DNA from 2 places in the Kitasatospora sp. NPDC101183 genome. Region 1 is predicted to be linked to the other one. Evidence: predicted binding sites of a transcription regulator. Region 1 holds the regulator's gene; the other holds the start of a gene.
The links. Region 1 encodes HspR, which represses chaperone genes until heat shock. Its sites were predicted from a motif close to TTGAGNNNNNNNNNCTCAA; they were not measured.
Positions count from the first base shown of each region.

Region 2: a site for HspR is predicted at 1,840-1,858, ahead of lon (endopeptidase La). Genes of this name have one in related genera too.

Region 1 covers NZ_JBIWOW010000008.1:148,470-155,750, forward strand. Annotated here, with positions in the region: gene ACIRRS_RS13205 (LuxR C-terminal-related transcriptional regulator) at 1-382, shown strand, start outside; gene ACIRRS_RS13210 (LuxR C-terminal-related transcriptional regulator) at 375-1,343, shown strand; gene ACIRRS_RS13215 (LuxR C-terminal-related transcriptional regulator) at 1,327-2,295, shown strand; gene ACIRRS_RS13220 (hypothetical protein) at 2,303-2,911, opposite strand; gene ACIRRS_RS13225 (hypothetical protein) at 3,274-3,396, shown strand; gene ACIRRS_RS13230 (helix-turn-helix domain-containing protein) at 3,457-4,452, opposite strand; gene ACIRRS_RS13235 (heat shock protein transcriptional repressor HspR) at 4,668-5,174, opposite strand; gene dnaJ (molecular chaperone DnaJ) at 5,191-6,357, opposite strand; gene grpE (nucleotide exchange factor GrpE) at 6,504-7,124, opposite strand; gene dnaK (molecular chaperone DnaK) at 7,121-7,281, opposite strand, start outside.
Region 2 covers NZ_JBIWOW010000028.1:16,329-23,609, forward strand. Annotated here, with positions in the region: gene ACIRRS_RS31005 (response regulator transcription factor) at 1-370, opposite strand, end outside; gene ACIRRS_RS31010 (rhomboid-like protein) at 939-1,721, shown strand; gene lon (endopeptidase La) at 1,881-4,277, shown strand; gene ACIRRS_RS31020 (GtrA family protein) at 4,345-4,875, shown strand; gene ACIRRS_RS31025 (ROK family protein) at 4,894-6,123, shown strand; gene ACIRRS_RS31030 (ABC transporter permease) at 6,225-7,241, opposite strand.

The sequences.
Region 1 (7,281 bases):
CCACCTGCGCGTCGCGCCCTTCGCCGTCCCCAAGATGCTGGTCTTCGACCGCACCGTGGCCGTCGTCCCCGCCGGAGCCGACGCCGCCGCCTTCATCGAGGACCCGTCCACCGTCGCCTTCCTCGCCGAGGTCTTCGAGAGCTACTGGCGCCTCGCCGAGGGCGTCAACTGGTCCGCCCTCGCCGAGAGCCCCACCGACCCCGCCGCCCCCGAACAGGTCGGCCGCCTCCTCGCCCAGGGCCTCACCCAACGTGCCATCGCCTCCCGCCTCGGCCAGAGCGAACGCACCGTCGCCGCCCACATCGCCCGCCTGCGCGAGCAGTACGACGCCGACACCCTCTTCCAACTCGGCTGGCAGATGCGGGGAGTCCACCATGGCTGAGCCGGACCTGCCCTCCCCGGCCGCCCGCGAGCTGTTCCGCGAGGTCCTGGCCCAGGGCGGCCGGCTGCGGCTGACCGACATCCGGCCCGAGGACGAGCCGGCCGTCCGGCAGTTGGCCGACCTCGGCCTGCTCGACCTGCGGATCGCCGACAGCTCCTACAGCGCGGTGAACCCGCGCGTCGTCAGCGAACGCCTCGGCACGGACCTGCGCGAGCGCAGCGCCCAACTGCTCGCCCGGGCGGCCCTCGTCCCGGAGCTCCTCGACGACCTCGCCCAGGCCTACGACGCCGCTCCGCGCCGCGCCGAGCCCGTCGGCGGGGTGCAGCGGGTCACGGACACGGGGGAGATCCGGCACCTGCTCAGCCAGTTCGCGCGGGACCACCCGCACGAGGTGCTGTCCGCCCAGCCCGGGAAGGTCCACCCGCCCGCGCACCGCGCCGACTCCCTGGCCCAGACCCGCCGCTACATCGCGATGGGCGGCGCGATCCGCACCCTGTACGAGCCGCAGGCCCGACTGGCCAGGGAACACGTCGAGTTCGCCGTGGAATCCGTGAAGGCCGGCTCGCGCATCCGCGTCCTGAACGCCGTGTTCACCCGCGCGCTGATCTTCGACCGCACCGTCGCCGTCATCCCGGCGGCCCCGGACAACTCGGAGGCCGTGGTGGTCGAGGAGCCGGTGATGGTGGCGTACATGGCCGACGTCTTCGAGCAGCAGTGGCGCCGCGCCCAGACGGTGGACTGGGAGGCCCTCGCCGCCGGCCCCGCCGCCCCGGTCGCCCACGACCAGGTCGGCCGCCTGCTCGCCCAGGGGCTCACCCAGCGGGCCATCGCCTCGCGCCTGGGCCTGAGCGAGCGCACGGTCGCCGCCCACATCGCCCGGCTGCGCGAGCTGTACGACGCGGAGACGCTCTTCCAACTCGGCTGGCAGATGCAGGGGATCCACCGTGACCCGACTTCCTGACCCCGCCGCCCGCGAGCTCTACCGGGCGATCCTCCAGCAGGGCGGCCGCGTCCGGCTCGGCGAGATCCGCCCGGAGGACGAGCCGGCGGTCAGGCGGCTCGCGGACCTCGGTCTGCTGGTGCTGCGGATCGCCGACGGCTCGTACAGCGCGGTGAACCCGCGGGCCGTCGGCGAGCGGCTGGGCGCCGAACTGCGCGAGGAGAGCGCCCGGTTGCTCGCCCGGGCGGCCCTCGTCCCGGACCTCCTCGACGACCTCGCCCAGGCCTACGACACCGCACCGCGCCGTACGGAGGCGGCCGGGGGGATCCGCCGGGTGACCGGGTTCGAGGAGATCCGCCACCTGCTGTCCCAACTCTCCAGGGACTACCCGCACGAGGCCCTGGCCGCCCAGCCCGGCGGGCCGCGGCCGCGCCACCACACCGCGGACACCCTGGCCCTGAGCCGCGGTTACCTCGAAGCGGGGGGCGTGGAGCGGACGATCTTCGAGCCGTCCGTCTGCGGCGATCCTCACACCGTCGAGCTCGCCCGGGAGTCGACCCGGATCGGCTCCCCGATCCGGGTGCTGGAGGGACCGTTCACCAGGACGCTGATCTTCGACCGGGCCGTCGCCCTCGTCCCGGCCTCCGCGGACAACGCGGCGGCCGCGGTGGTGGAGGACCCGGCCCTGGTCGCCTACCTGGTCGGCGTGTTCGAGCAGCAGTGGCAGCAGGCGCAGATCGTCGACTGGGAGGCCCTCGCCGCCGGGTCCGCCGTCCCGGCGGTGCACGACCAGGTGGGCCGCCTCCTGGCGCAGGGGCTCACGCAGCGGGCGATCGCCTCGCGCCTGGGCCTGAGCGAACGGACGGTGGCCGCTCATATCGCCCGGCTGCGTGAGCTGTACGACGCGGAGACGCTGTTCCAACTCGGCTGGCAGATGCGGGGAGCCCGGACCACGGGGGAGTCCGGGAGGTGAACTCCGCTCAGCCGGTCGCGGCGCCGGTCGGCCAGTAGCCCTGCTGCTGCCGGGGGACGGCGAACTGCTCGCCGGGCGCGGTCCAGAAGCCCTCGCGCAGCGAGAGCGCCATGCCGGCCCAGTCCAGGGCGGTCTCGACGGTGTGGTTGAGCGCCTCCTGCGACCAGGTGTCGTCGAAGACGAGCGGCAGGACGGGGGCGACCTGCTCGATGGTGGCGATCAGCGGGTTGTGGGTGATGGCCTCGTCGACGAGGAGGACGATCGGCTTCCGCAGCGCCGACGCCCACCCCAGCTCCAGGCTCACCCCGGCCGACAGCGGAGCGCCGACGTACGCGAACACGAGGTCCGCGGACTGCAGCGCCCGGAAGTCGGACGGGACCCGGGGCTCCGGCGCGCGGCCGGCGACGGTCCAGGCATCACTGTGGTGCGCGCTGTACACGGCGGCACCGCTGCGGAGCAGGGTGGTGCGAAGCGTCGTCAGCCGCGTCCGGCTGGCGAGCGTCACGACACTGTCGGCGGGCCCGGTCAGCCGCATCAGCGGCGCGGCCAGGAACACGCGTGCACGACGGCCCTCGGGGGCCTGGCTGTCGTGGTGACGCAGGTAGGGCTCGGTCATGTCGACTCCGGGGGAAGGCCGACCGAAGGGAACTGGCGTCGGCGAAGACATTGAGTGGTGGAAAGCTCTGCTGCTCGGACGGGAGAAAGCTGAGTGTTGCCGTTTGAACTAACCATTGACTGTTCATCGGCAACAGTGGTGGACTCTGCGGATTCTCGAGATCGACCTGATCGTCCACCTGACCGCGTGGTGGAGTCCAGCTTTGGGGGGTGTCATCTGTACGCCTGGCAGAGGGATGACATGGGTCGCGGTTGTGGTGCACCATGTGGGCTGTTGTTCCAACATCCGCCATTTGTGCGGTGCCAGGTCCGAGAGAACGGGCGGAAGAAATGTCTCGTCTGCGTCAGTACATCCGAAAGGTCATGTTTCCGCTCGTCGCGGGAGTCGCCGTACTTCTCGCGGTCGGGGCGGTGGCGGAGGATGCCCGGCACGTCGACAGCGTGCGGGCGGCCGAGGTCGTTCTCGATGACACGCACTGGAACTGAGCGGGGCGGTCGGCCCTCGTCCCGCCCGGTGCGGGAGGGGTCCTCAACCGCGCGAGCGGATCATTCGGGTGCGTCCTGGGCGGCCCGGCCCAGGACGTACCCGAGCTGGAACAGCGATTCCACGTTGTGATCCTGGCGCATTTCCGCGAGGTGCCGGGCCAACGTGCGCTCGCTGATTCCGAGACGTCGCGCGATCACCCGGTGATTGGTCCCCGCGAGCAGTAGGTCGATGATGGTCTGGCGGAGCCTGGACACGACCTGGTGGGGGACAGTGGTCGCACCGTCGAATTCGAGCGCTCTGCTCCAGTTCCGCTCGAACACCTCCTCCGCCAGATACTTGATGACGGACTGGTCGTGAATGAAGGCGGCCAGGGCCATGTCATCGGCGACGGGAATGACCGCCAGCCGGCGATCGATGATGATGAGGCGCGTGTAGGGCTCGTCCAGGGTCCGGTATTGCCACCCGGCGGCGGAGAGCTGGGCGACGTAGTCCCGCGTGGGCTGGTGGTATCGCGTGCTGGCGTGGTAGATCGTGCGCATGGTCGCGCCCCGGCGCAGCCGTTCGAGGTCGAAATCCAGGCCCGAGGACAGCCACTCGGGCGGTCGCGGCCCGCCGGGCTGCATGGCGAGCGCTTCCACCGGGCCGTCCGCCTGGGCCTGGTGCAGGCGTTGGTTGATCAAGGCCTTTCCGCGGACGTACTCGATCTGTCCGCCCTCCTGGCCCCGTGAATGAAAGGCTTCGGCGAGGTCGCCGAGGTCGCCGGGCAGGCCGACGGCGCGTGCCAGCAGATCGAGGGCCTGGCGTTGCCAGGCGAAGCTCAGGCGGGTGGAGAGCTGGGCGGGGTCGATTGCCGCATATGCTCCGGCCTCGTCCGGATCGCGGACGAGGAGCCCGATTTCGATGAGTTCTTCGAAAGGCTCGCCCTCTGCCGGATATTCATTTCGCCGGATCGGCTTTCCATTTTCCTGGATGATGGCCAGGTATAGGGAACGGGCGCCCGCCGACAGGGAGTGCAGCCCGTCCGGTACGGTGCCAGCCTGCTCTCTCCCGCTCATCCTCGTCTCCTTGTCGTAGACCGGACAAAACCTTCGGCCGACCGATACTCCGAACACCTGATCATAAAGTCAGACTGTCGGTTCCAGGTCGAGGTTTACTGTCTCTGAGAAAAACGGCAGTCCGCAAGTCGCACTCTCTCACCAACACACCGGCCGCCGGCACCCCCCTGAAGAGGGGGCCGGCGGCCAGGGGGCGTGCGGCTGGGGGCGCTCGGTCAGCGCTTGGGGCGCCAGACGACGAGGGCACTGGAGTGCGGCGTGGGCGGCTGGTACGGGACGAGGTCGCGGCGGTAGGAGGCGTGGACGGCGGCCTCGCGCTGCTGGAGGGCGGTGGCCGCGCCCTCGAGGGAGTCGACGAGCTCGGTGACCCGGGCCTGGAGGGCGGCGACCTGGTTCTCCAGCTCGATGATCCGCTTGATGCCGGCCAGGTTGATGCCCTCGTCCTGGGAGAGCCGCTGCACCTCGCGCAACTGCTCGATGTCGCGCGCGGAGTAGCGGCGCCCGCGCCCGGCGGTGCGGTCGGGGCTGACGAGGCCGAGGCGGTCGTACTGACGCAGCGTCTGCGGGTGCAGGCCGGACAGCTCGGCGGCGACGGAGATGACGTACACCGGAGTCTCCTCCGTGAGCACGTACTGCGGCGCCGCCGGCGCGCGCCGCCGGCGCGCGCCCTCGCCGGGCAGGCCCTCGCCCAGCCCGGCGCCGATCGGGGTGTCAGGAGTCATCGGGGACATCTGGTCGTCACGCTCCCTTCGCCGCCCGGAAGAGGGCGGCTCGCGGGTCGTCGGAGGCGGTGGCCTCGCGGTACTGCTCCAGTGCGTTCAGGGCGTCACCGCTGACGCTCTGCGGCACCACGACCTCGATGGTGACGAGGAGGTCGCCGCGGGTGCCGTCCTTGCGGGTGGCGCCCTTGCCGCGGGCGCGCATGGTGAGGCCGTTGGCGCTGCCCGGCGGGAGCTTGAGCTTGACGGCGGGGCCGCCGAGCGTGGGCACCTCGATGGTGGCGCCGAGGGTGGCCTCGGGGAAGGTGACCGGGACGGTGACGGTGAGGTTGTCGCCCTTGCGCCCGAAGACGGCGTGGGGGTCGACGTGCACGGTGACGTAGAGGTCGCCGGGCTGTCCGCCCCGCTCGCCCTGGGCGCCCTTGCCCTTGAGCCGGATGCGCTGGTCGGCCTGGACGCCGGCCGGGATGCGCACCTGCATGGTGCGGGCGGAGCTGGCCCGGCCGCTGCCGTGGCAGTCGGTGCAGGGGTCGTCGACGATCATGCCCCGGCCGCGGCAGTCCTTGCAGGGCTCCGAGAGCGCGAAGGCGCCCTGGCCGCGGCTGACGGTGCCGGCGCCGACGCAGGTGGGGCAGACCCGCGGAGTGGTGCCGGCCTTGGCCCCGGTGCCGTTGCAGGTGCGGCAGGGGGCCTGGCTGGTCATCCGCAGGGGGACGGTCGCGCCGTCGACGGCCTCCTCGAAGGAGAGCGTCACCTCGGTCTCGACGTCCGCGCCGCGCCGGGGCTGGGCCTGCCGGCCGCCGGTGCGGTTGAACAGGCCGCCGAAGACGTCGCCGATCCCGCCGCTGCCGCCGCCGCTGCCGCCGCCCTGGGTGCCGCTGAACAGGTCGCCGAAGTCGAAGCTGTAGTTGCCGGTGCCCGGGCCGCCGCCGGAGCGGAAGCCGCCGTTGGCGAAGAGGCTGCGGGCCTCGTCGTACTCCTTGCGGCGCTTCTCGTCGGAGAGGACGTCGTACGCCTCGGAGATGTCCTTGAACCGCTCCTCGGCCTTCGCGTCACCCTTGTTGGCGTCGGGGTGGAACTCGCGGGCGAGCCTGCGGTAGGTCTTCTTGATCTCGGTGGCGGTGGCGTCCTTGGGCACGCCGAGGACCTTGTAGTAGTCCTTCTCCACGTAGTCCTTGCCGCTCACGGCTTGCGCCACCTCCCGAGTTCCATCGTCACAGTGCTGTCAACAGCGCGGCCCCTGGGGCCAGTTGACAGCGCGCTGCGGAGCCGGCCGGCCGATTGGCAGGCGTACGACTCCGCAGCGCACAGGTTGTCAGCTGTCACCGGTTGTCAGCTGTCCGAGCCGCCGTCGGTCTTGTCCGCGTCCGCGGACTTCGACTCGGCGTCCGGGCCGGGCGCCTGGGCGCCCGGCTGGGGCTCCGCGACGGCGACCATGGCGGGGCGGATGATCCGCTCGCCGATGCGGTAGCCCGGCTGGAGGACCTGCACGCAGGTGTCCTCGGTGACGTCCGAGGAGTAGCTGTGCATGAGCGCCTCGTGCATCGTCGGGTCGAAGGGCTCGCCCTCCTTGCCGAACTGCTGCAGGCCCAGCTTGGCGACGACCGTCTCCAGGGACTCGGCGACGGACTTGAAGCCGCCCGTCACCTCGCCGTGCTCGCGGGCGCGGCCGATGTCGTCCAGGACGGGGATCAGGGACTCCAGGATGTTGGAGACCGCGATCTCGCGGACGGTCAGCCGGTCGCGCTCGACCCGCTTGCGGTAGTTCTGGTACTCGGCCTGGAGGCGCTGGAGGTCGGCGGTGCGCTCCCCGGCCTCACGCTTGGCGGTGGCCAGTTCGTCGCCCTCGGCCTCCGAGCCGGCGCCGGCGGCGGCCTCCTCGGCGGCCTTGATCACGGCCTCCTCGGCGGCGGAGTCGTCGCCGGGCTTGCCGCCCTGCGGCTTGTCCGTCATGCCGACGCACCGCCCTTGGGCTTCTCGTCGTCCACGATCTCGGCGTCGACGACGTCGTCCTCCTTGGCCGCGCCCTCGGCACCGGCCGCGGCGGCACCGGCGGGGGCCTCGGCATTGGCGTAGAGCGCCTGGCCGAGCTTCTGCGCGGTGGTGGAGA
Region 2 (7,281 bases), on a different contig from region 1:
CGCGCATCGAGAACGGCTTGGTCATGTAGTCGTCGGCGCCGACGCCGAGGCCGACCAGGAGGTCCGTCTCGTCGTCGCGGGCCGTCAGCATCAGTACCGGCACCGGCCGCTGGGCCTGGATGCGGCGGCACACCTCCAGGCCGTCGAAGCCGGGCAGCATGATGTCGAGGACGACCAGGTCCGGCTGCCAGGTGTGGAAGCCGTCGACGGCGCCGGGGCCGTCGTGGGCCACGGCGACCTTGAAGCCCTCCGCGCCCAGCCGGGCCGCGATCGACTCCGCGATCGTGGGCTCGTCCTCCACCACCAGCACTCTGCGCTGGCTGTTCACCGTGCCGCCGGTGTTGTGGTTGTCCTGCTGAATCTCTGTCACGGTCACGCCACCGCCCCCAGGGCTGCGGGCCGGCCACCTGTGGGGATGGCGGGCTCCGCTCGTAGTCTTGTTCCGTCGTGGACTGTGCCGGGTCCCGCCGCCCCGTCGCGCGATCGGGAACGAGGCGGGCGGTGGTCGGCCGCCCGCTGCTCCCGCGCACTTCGCAGCGTACGGACAGCGCATGCTTCCCGGCAGGTGGACCGGACGTTTCCGGCCCGTGGGCCGGCCTTCCGGGCCGCCCGTAGGCCCACCGAAGGGGTGGGCACGGGCCGATACCTTACCCGGGGAATTTCCGGCGCGTAACGGTGCGTATGCGATGGAGTCGAAGCCAAGTCGCCGGTCAGAGCGGATGCCGGGGGGTTCTCCGGAACTAGGTCCAGACCAATTTCCGGTAATCGGACTCACTGACTCCGGGACAGTCTTCACGGGCCATTCTCAGGTGCCTCTCAGAACCTCGACGTAACGTCGCCGTGACGACGCTCCCGCCGGGTGGAATCCCCGGCGTCCGCCGGTACGTTGGGCGCGGGGCGGGCAAAAGCGGTGGCTGCGGACGTGGAGCGGAGGCGTCATGGCGGGACTGCGGCGGGATACCGGGGAGTACGGCCCGGCGACGACGGGAGTGCCCTACGGAATGTTCCGGTACGGGCTGCGCACCAACGTCCTCGACTGGTTGCTGGAACGCGTGCCGACGCCCCGGCGCAATCCGTTCACGCTCGGATACCTCGCCGTCGTCGCCACCACGACCACCTTCGCGAATCTCGCCGACCCGGAACTCGTGCAGCGCCTCCAGGAGGCGTCCAGTTCGGACGGGCACAACCTCCTGCACCATCCTGTGCGCGCTCTGGTGCTGAGCGGCTTCTGGGTCGCGGGGGAGGTGTGGGTGCCCTACCTGTGGGGGTTCGCCCTCACCCTCGCACCGCTGGAGCGCCGGGTCGGCCCGGCGAGGGCGGCGGCCGTGTTCGCGGTCGGGCACGTCGGGGCCACGCTGCTCTCCCAGGGCGTGGTGATGGGCGCCGTCGCCACCGGGCGGATGGGCACCGACGCGATGGACCGGCTGGACATCGGGGTCAGCTACGGCGTGCTCGCCTGCCTGGGCGCGGTGGCCGGGCTGATGCCCGTGCGGGAGCGGCTGCTGGCGCTCGGCGGGGCCTCCGTGATGATCGCCCAGCAGATCGCGCAGGACCGGGACCTGGTCACCGCGGTCGGGCACCCGGCGGCGCTGCTCGCCGGGGTGGCGCTGTGGCGGTGGCTGCGGCGGGGCCGGCGGGGCCCGACCGCGGGTCCGCGCCGGGCGGCGGCGCGCGCCGTCCACGGCGCGCGGGCGCGCGGAGGGTTGTCGGCGGCGCGCTGAGCCTGCCGGGCTCCGTTTTTGACAGGCCCAACCGAACGGTCGTCAGGGGCCGGTTCAGTCGGTTCAGGTGTTCGCTCACAGCGAACAAGGCGGTGGGAACATCCGGGGGCCGTCAAGCCTTAGTCAGGTCGACTCAAGTTCACTGACCGGGGAGAGATCATGGCATCGACGTCCACACCGCTCACCCTGCCCGTGCTGCCCCTCGACGACGAGGTCGTGCTCCCGGGCATGGTCGTCCCGCTCGACCTCAAGGACACCGAGGTGCGCGCCGCCGTCGAGGCCGCCCGCGCCGCGGCCGCCGGCCCCGGCAAGCCCCAGGTCCTGCTCGTCCCCCGGGTCGACGGCTCGTACGCGGCCGCCGGCACCCTCGCCACCGTCGAGCAGGTCGGCCGCCTCGCCGACGGGGAGCCGGCCGCCCTGGTGCGCGCCGTGCGCCGGGTGCGCATCGGCGTCGGCACCACCGGGCCCGGCGCCGCCCTGTGGGTGGAGACCACGCCGTTCGAGGAGTCCTCCGTCGGCACCCCCGTCGCCGGCCGGGCCGCCGAGCTGGTCAAGGAGTACAAGGCGCTGTCCACCCAGTGGCTGCGCGGGCGCGGCGCCTGGCAGATCGTCGACCGGGTCGCCCAGATCGAGGGCGTCGGCGAACTCGCCGACAACATCGGCTACGCGCCCTTCGTCACCGCCGAGCAGAAGCTCAAGGTGCTGCTGGAGGCCGACCAGGTCGCCCGGCTGGAGTACGCGCTCACCCTCCTGCGCGACCACCTCGCCGAGGAGGAGGTCAACGACACCATCCGCAAGGACGTCGAGGAGGGCGTCGCCAAGCAGCAGAAGGAGTTCCTGCTCCGCCGCCAGCTGGAGGCCGTCCGCAAGGAACTCGCCGAACTCAACGGGGACCCGGCCGACGAGGAGGGCGACTACCGCGCCCGCGTCGAGGCCGCCGACCTGCCCGAGAAGGTCCGGGAGGCCGCGCTCAAGGAGGTCGACAAGCTGGAGCGCTCGTCCGACCAGTCGCCCGAAGGCTCCTGGATCCGCACCTGGCTCGACACCGTCCTCGAACTGCCCTGGAACGAGCGCACCGAGGACGCGTACGACATCGCCGGCGCCCGCGCCGTGCTGGACGCCGACCACGCCGGGTTGACGGACGTGAAGGAGCGCATCGTCGAGTACCTGGCCGTGCGCAAGCGCCGCGCCGACCAGGGGCTCGGGCTGATCGGCGGCCGTCGCGGCGGAGCCGTCCTCGCCCTCGTCGGCCCGCCCGGCGTCGGCAAGACCTCGCTCGGCGAGTCCGTGGCCCGCGCCATGGGCCGCACGTTCGTCCGCGTCGCCCTCGGCGGCGTCCGGGACGAGGCCGAGATCCGCGGCCACCGGCGCACCTACGTCGGCGCGCTGCCCGGGCGGCTCGTGCGGGCGATCAAGGAGGCGGGCTCGATGAACCCCGTCGTCCTGCTCGACGAGATCGACAAGGTCGGCTCCGACTACCGGGGCGACCCGGCCGCCGCCCTGCTCGAAGTGCTCGACCCGGCGCAGAACCACACCTTCCGCGACCACTACCTGGAGGTCGAGCTCGACCTCTCCGACGTCGTCTTCCTCGCCACCGCCAACGTGCTGGAGTCCATCCCCGAGCCGCTGCTCGACCGCATGGAGCTCGTCCGGCTCGACGGCTACACCGAGGACGAGAAGGTCGTCATCGCCCGCGACCACCTGCTCCCGCGCCAGCTGGAGAAGGCCGGCCTCGGCGACGGCCAGGTCAGCGTCGACGAGGAGGCGCTGCGCAGGCTCGCCGGGGAGTACACCCGGGAGGCGGGCGTGCGCACCCTGGAGCGCTCCATCGCCCGGGTGCTGCGCAAGATCGCCGCGCAGACGGAACTCGGCGAGCGCGAGCTGCCCGCCGCCGTCGGCCCGGAGGACCTGCGCGCCCTCATCGGCCGGCCGCACCACGTGCCCGAGGCCGCCCAGGAGCCCGCCGAGCGGCGCACGGCCGTCCCCGGCGTGGCCACCGGGCTCGCCGTCACCGGCGCCGGGGGCGACGTCCTCTACATCGAGGCCTCGCTCGCCGACGCCGAGACCGGCGGCACCGGGCTCACCCTCACCGGGCAGTTGGGCGACGTCATGAAGGAGTCCGCGCACATCGCCCTCTCCTACCTGCGCTCGCGCGGCGCCGAGCTGGAACTGCCCGTCACCTCCCTGCGCGACCGGGGCGTCCACCTGCACGTCCCCGCCGGGGCCGTCCCCAAGGACGGGCCCAGCGCCGGCATCACCATGACCACGGCGCTCGCGTCGCTGCTCTCCGGGCGCAAGGTGCGCACGGACGTGGCGATGACGGGCGAGGTGTCGCTGACCGGGCGGGTGCTGCCCATCGGCGGGGTCAAGCAGAAGCTGCTCGCCGCCGACCGGGCCGGGGTCACCACGGTGATCATCCCCAAGCGCAACGAGGCCGACCTGGACGACGTCCCGGCCGAGGTGCTGGAGCGGCTCACCGTCCACCCCGTGGCGGACGTGCGGGAGGTGCTGGAGCTGGCGCTGGAGCCGGCGGCGGTGCTCGTGGCCGCCGCCTGAGCCGCCTGAGCCGCCTGACCAGCGGCGTTGGAGGGCGGACGGCACCCGGGCGTGTGACACTGCTCGGGTGCCGTCCCCCACGCAGCGAGCCCTGGCGAGGGTGCCGCAGCCGTTGCGCCCCTTCCTCGTCCGGCACCGGCGGCTGGTGAAGTTCCTGATCGTCGGCGGGTTCTGCTTCACGCTCACCGTGGTGATCGACTTCGAGCTGAAGTTCACCGTGCTGGAGCACAAACCGGTCGTCGCACTGACCGTCGCCACCGTCATCGGCACCGTCGTCTCGTACGTGCTCAACCGGCGCTGGGCCTTCCGCACCTGCGGGCGGCGGCGCGAGCCGCTGCTGTTCGCCCTGGTCAGCGCGGTGGCCATCGCCGTCAACGACCTGCCGCTGATCGCCTCGCGGTACCTGCTCGACCTGCGCGAGCCGTACATCGGGCCGCTCGCGCAGGAGGTCGCCGACTTCCTCAGCGGGATGGTCGTCGGGACGTTCGTGGCCATGCTGTTCCGCTTCTGGGCCGTCCAGCGGTGGGTCTTCACCGGGCCGTCGCCGGTGGAGGATGCCGGTTACGCTGCACCCGGAATGTCACGGGATGCCCGATGAGGCCGTGAGGTGAGCAGCATGCGCGGGGAACCGGAAGGCCTCGGGGCCGGGCCCGCCAGCCAGCAGGGCATGCGCAGGGCCAACCTCGCCCTCGTCCTCGGCGTCATCGCCCGGGCCCCGCGCTCGCGCGCGGAGGTCGCGAACGGGACGGGGCTCACCCGGGCCGCCGTCTCCTCCCTCGCCGAGCAGCTCCTCGCCGCCGGGCTCGTCGTCGAGGAGGGGCCGGCCGCGCCCAGCGGCAAGGTCGGGCGGCCCGGCACGGCGCTCGGGCTCAACCCGTACGGGCCCGGCGGGCTCGGCGCGGAGATCGGGGTGCGGCACCTGGGGGCCTGCGTGGTCGACCTGCGCGGGCAGGTACGGGCCCGGCGGCGGGTGGAGCGGTCCAACGAGGGCCGCGAGCCGGAGGCCGTCCTGGCGGACCTGGTGGTGCTGCTGCGCGCCGCCGTCGCCGAGGCGGGCCTCGCACCGGCGGGGCTGACGCTGGCGGTGCCCGGACTCGTCGGCGCGGGCGGGGTGCTGCAGCGGGCGGCCAACCTGGGGTGGGCGGACGTGCCGCTGGCGTCGGGGCTGCGGGCCGCGTTGCGGGCGGGGGACGGCGGGGCGGGGCTCGCGGCGCTGCCGATCCGGATCGAGAACGAGGCCAACCTCGGCGGGCTCGCCGAGCGGTGGCTCGGGGAGGGGCGGGAGGACTTCCTGTACATCTCCGCGGAAGCCGGGGTCGGCGCGGCGATCGTGCTCGGCGGGCGGCTGCTGCGCGGAGCGCGCGGCTACGCGGGCGAGCTGGGGCACGTACCCGTGCACCCGGACGGCCCGCACTGCGCCTGCGGCGCGCGGGGCTGCCTGGAGCAGTACGCGGGCGGGGCGGCGGTCCTGCGGGCGGCGCACCTCGCCGGTGCCCGGGGCGACTGGGCGGCGCTGGTCGCCGACCGCGCCGCGGCGGGGGACCCGGCCGCCCGCGAGGCCCTCGCGGGGGCGGGGCGGGCCCTCGGCATCGCGGCCGCCGGGGCCGTGAACCTGCTCGACCCGGCGGAGGTCGTCCTCGGCGGCGGCTACACCCGCCCGGCCCCCTGGCTGCTCCCGGCGATGCGCGCGGAACTGGCGGCCCGCGTCACGGTCCGCCCCTGGTCGGACGACCGCCTCACCGTCTCCCGCCTCGGCCGCCGGGGCCCCCTCCTCGGCGCGGCCGTCGCCGTCGTCCGCGGCATCATCGCCGACCCGGGCCCCCTGGCCGCCCCGGGGGCACCCTGAGCCTCGCGAACCGCCCCGGAGCGGAACGTCGTTGAGCCGGGGCGGGAATGGGCTGAGCCCCCGGCCGTGGGGGGCCGGGGGCTCAGGGGGTGGGGGGTGGGTCAGGCGGTGGCGGGGGCGAGTTCGCGGCCGCCGGAGCGGGGGCCGCGGAGGACGGCGAGGAGGGCGACGCCGATGCCGACGAGGGCCCAGACGACGAGGACCAGGATCGGCACGGCGATGTTGGTCGCGTCGAAGTAGGCGATCGACTTGGTGACGCTGGTGCCCGCGCCGTTGGGGATGATCGAGCCGATGGCGCGCCAGAACGGGGGCATCATCGGGTCGGGGTAGACGCCGCCGGCGCTGGGGTTGCCGAGGACGACGAAGATCAGGACGGCGACGCCGATGCCGATGATGTCGAACAGGCACTGCAGCGCCATGGTGAAGGCCCCGACCGTGAACACCACCAGGGCGCCGATCGCCGTCAGGGCGAGGATCGAGCCGGGCAGGGCGTCCAGGATCGGCCCGGCGATGATCGTGCCGCCGAGGCCGGCGACGACCGAGTAGACGGCGAGCGCGCCGAGGCGGATCAGCAGGCGGTTGACGTTGGCGGGCTTGGAGCCGGCGCTGATGCCCAGGATGGAGGCGACCAGGTAGCCGCCGACGCACCAGCCGATGACCAGGTAGAACGACGAGAGGCCGTTGGTGTCGCCCTTGGCGAGCGGCACGACGTCGTGGACGACGACGGTGCGGCCCTGCTTGGCGTCCAGCGCGGTGGTGATCGTCTCCGCGGCCTTGGCGGCGGACGGGCCGCGGGCGCCGCCTACGAGGAGGGTGTCCTCCTTGGCGGTCGGGTTGAAGACCAGCGCCGCGTAGACCTTCTGGTCCTTGATCTGCTGGGTGGCGGTCTCCGCGTCGGGCGCGGTGACGGCCTTGACGGCGTCGTTCGGCGCCGAGTTGAGGGCCTCGACCAGCTTGGGGGAGACCTGCTCGGGTGCGACCACCGCGATGGACAGCTTGTGCGGGGCCGGGTGGTGCAGCGCCCCGACGTACGAGGTGATGAAGCCGAGCTGCAACAGCAGCACCCCGAGCACCAGGAGCGCCGCGCGCGGGGTGACCGCGCTCTTCAGTTCGGTCATGAATCCCTGCCCCGGGGCAGCCATTCGCATCTCCTTGCGT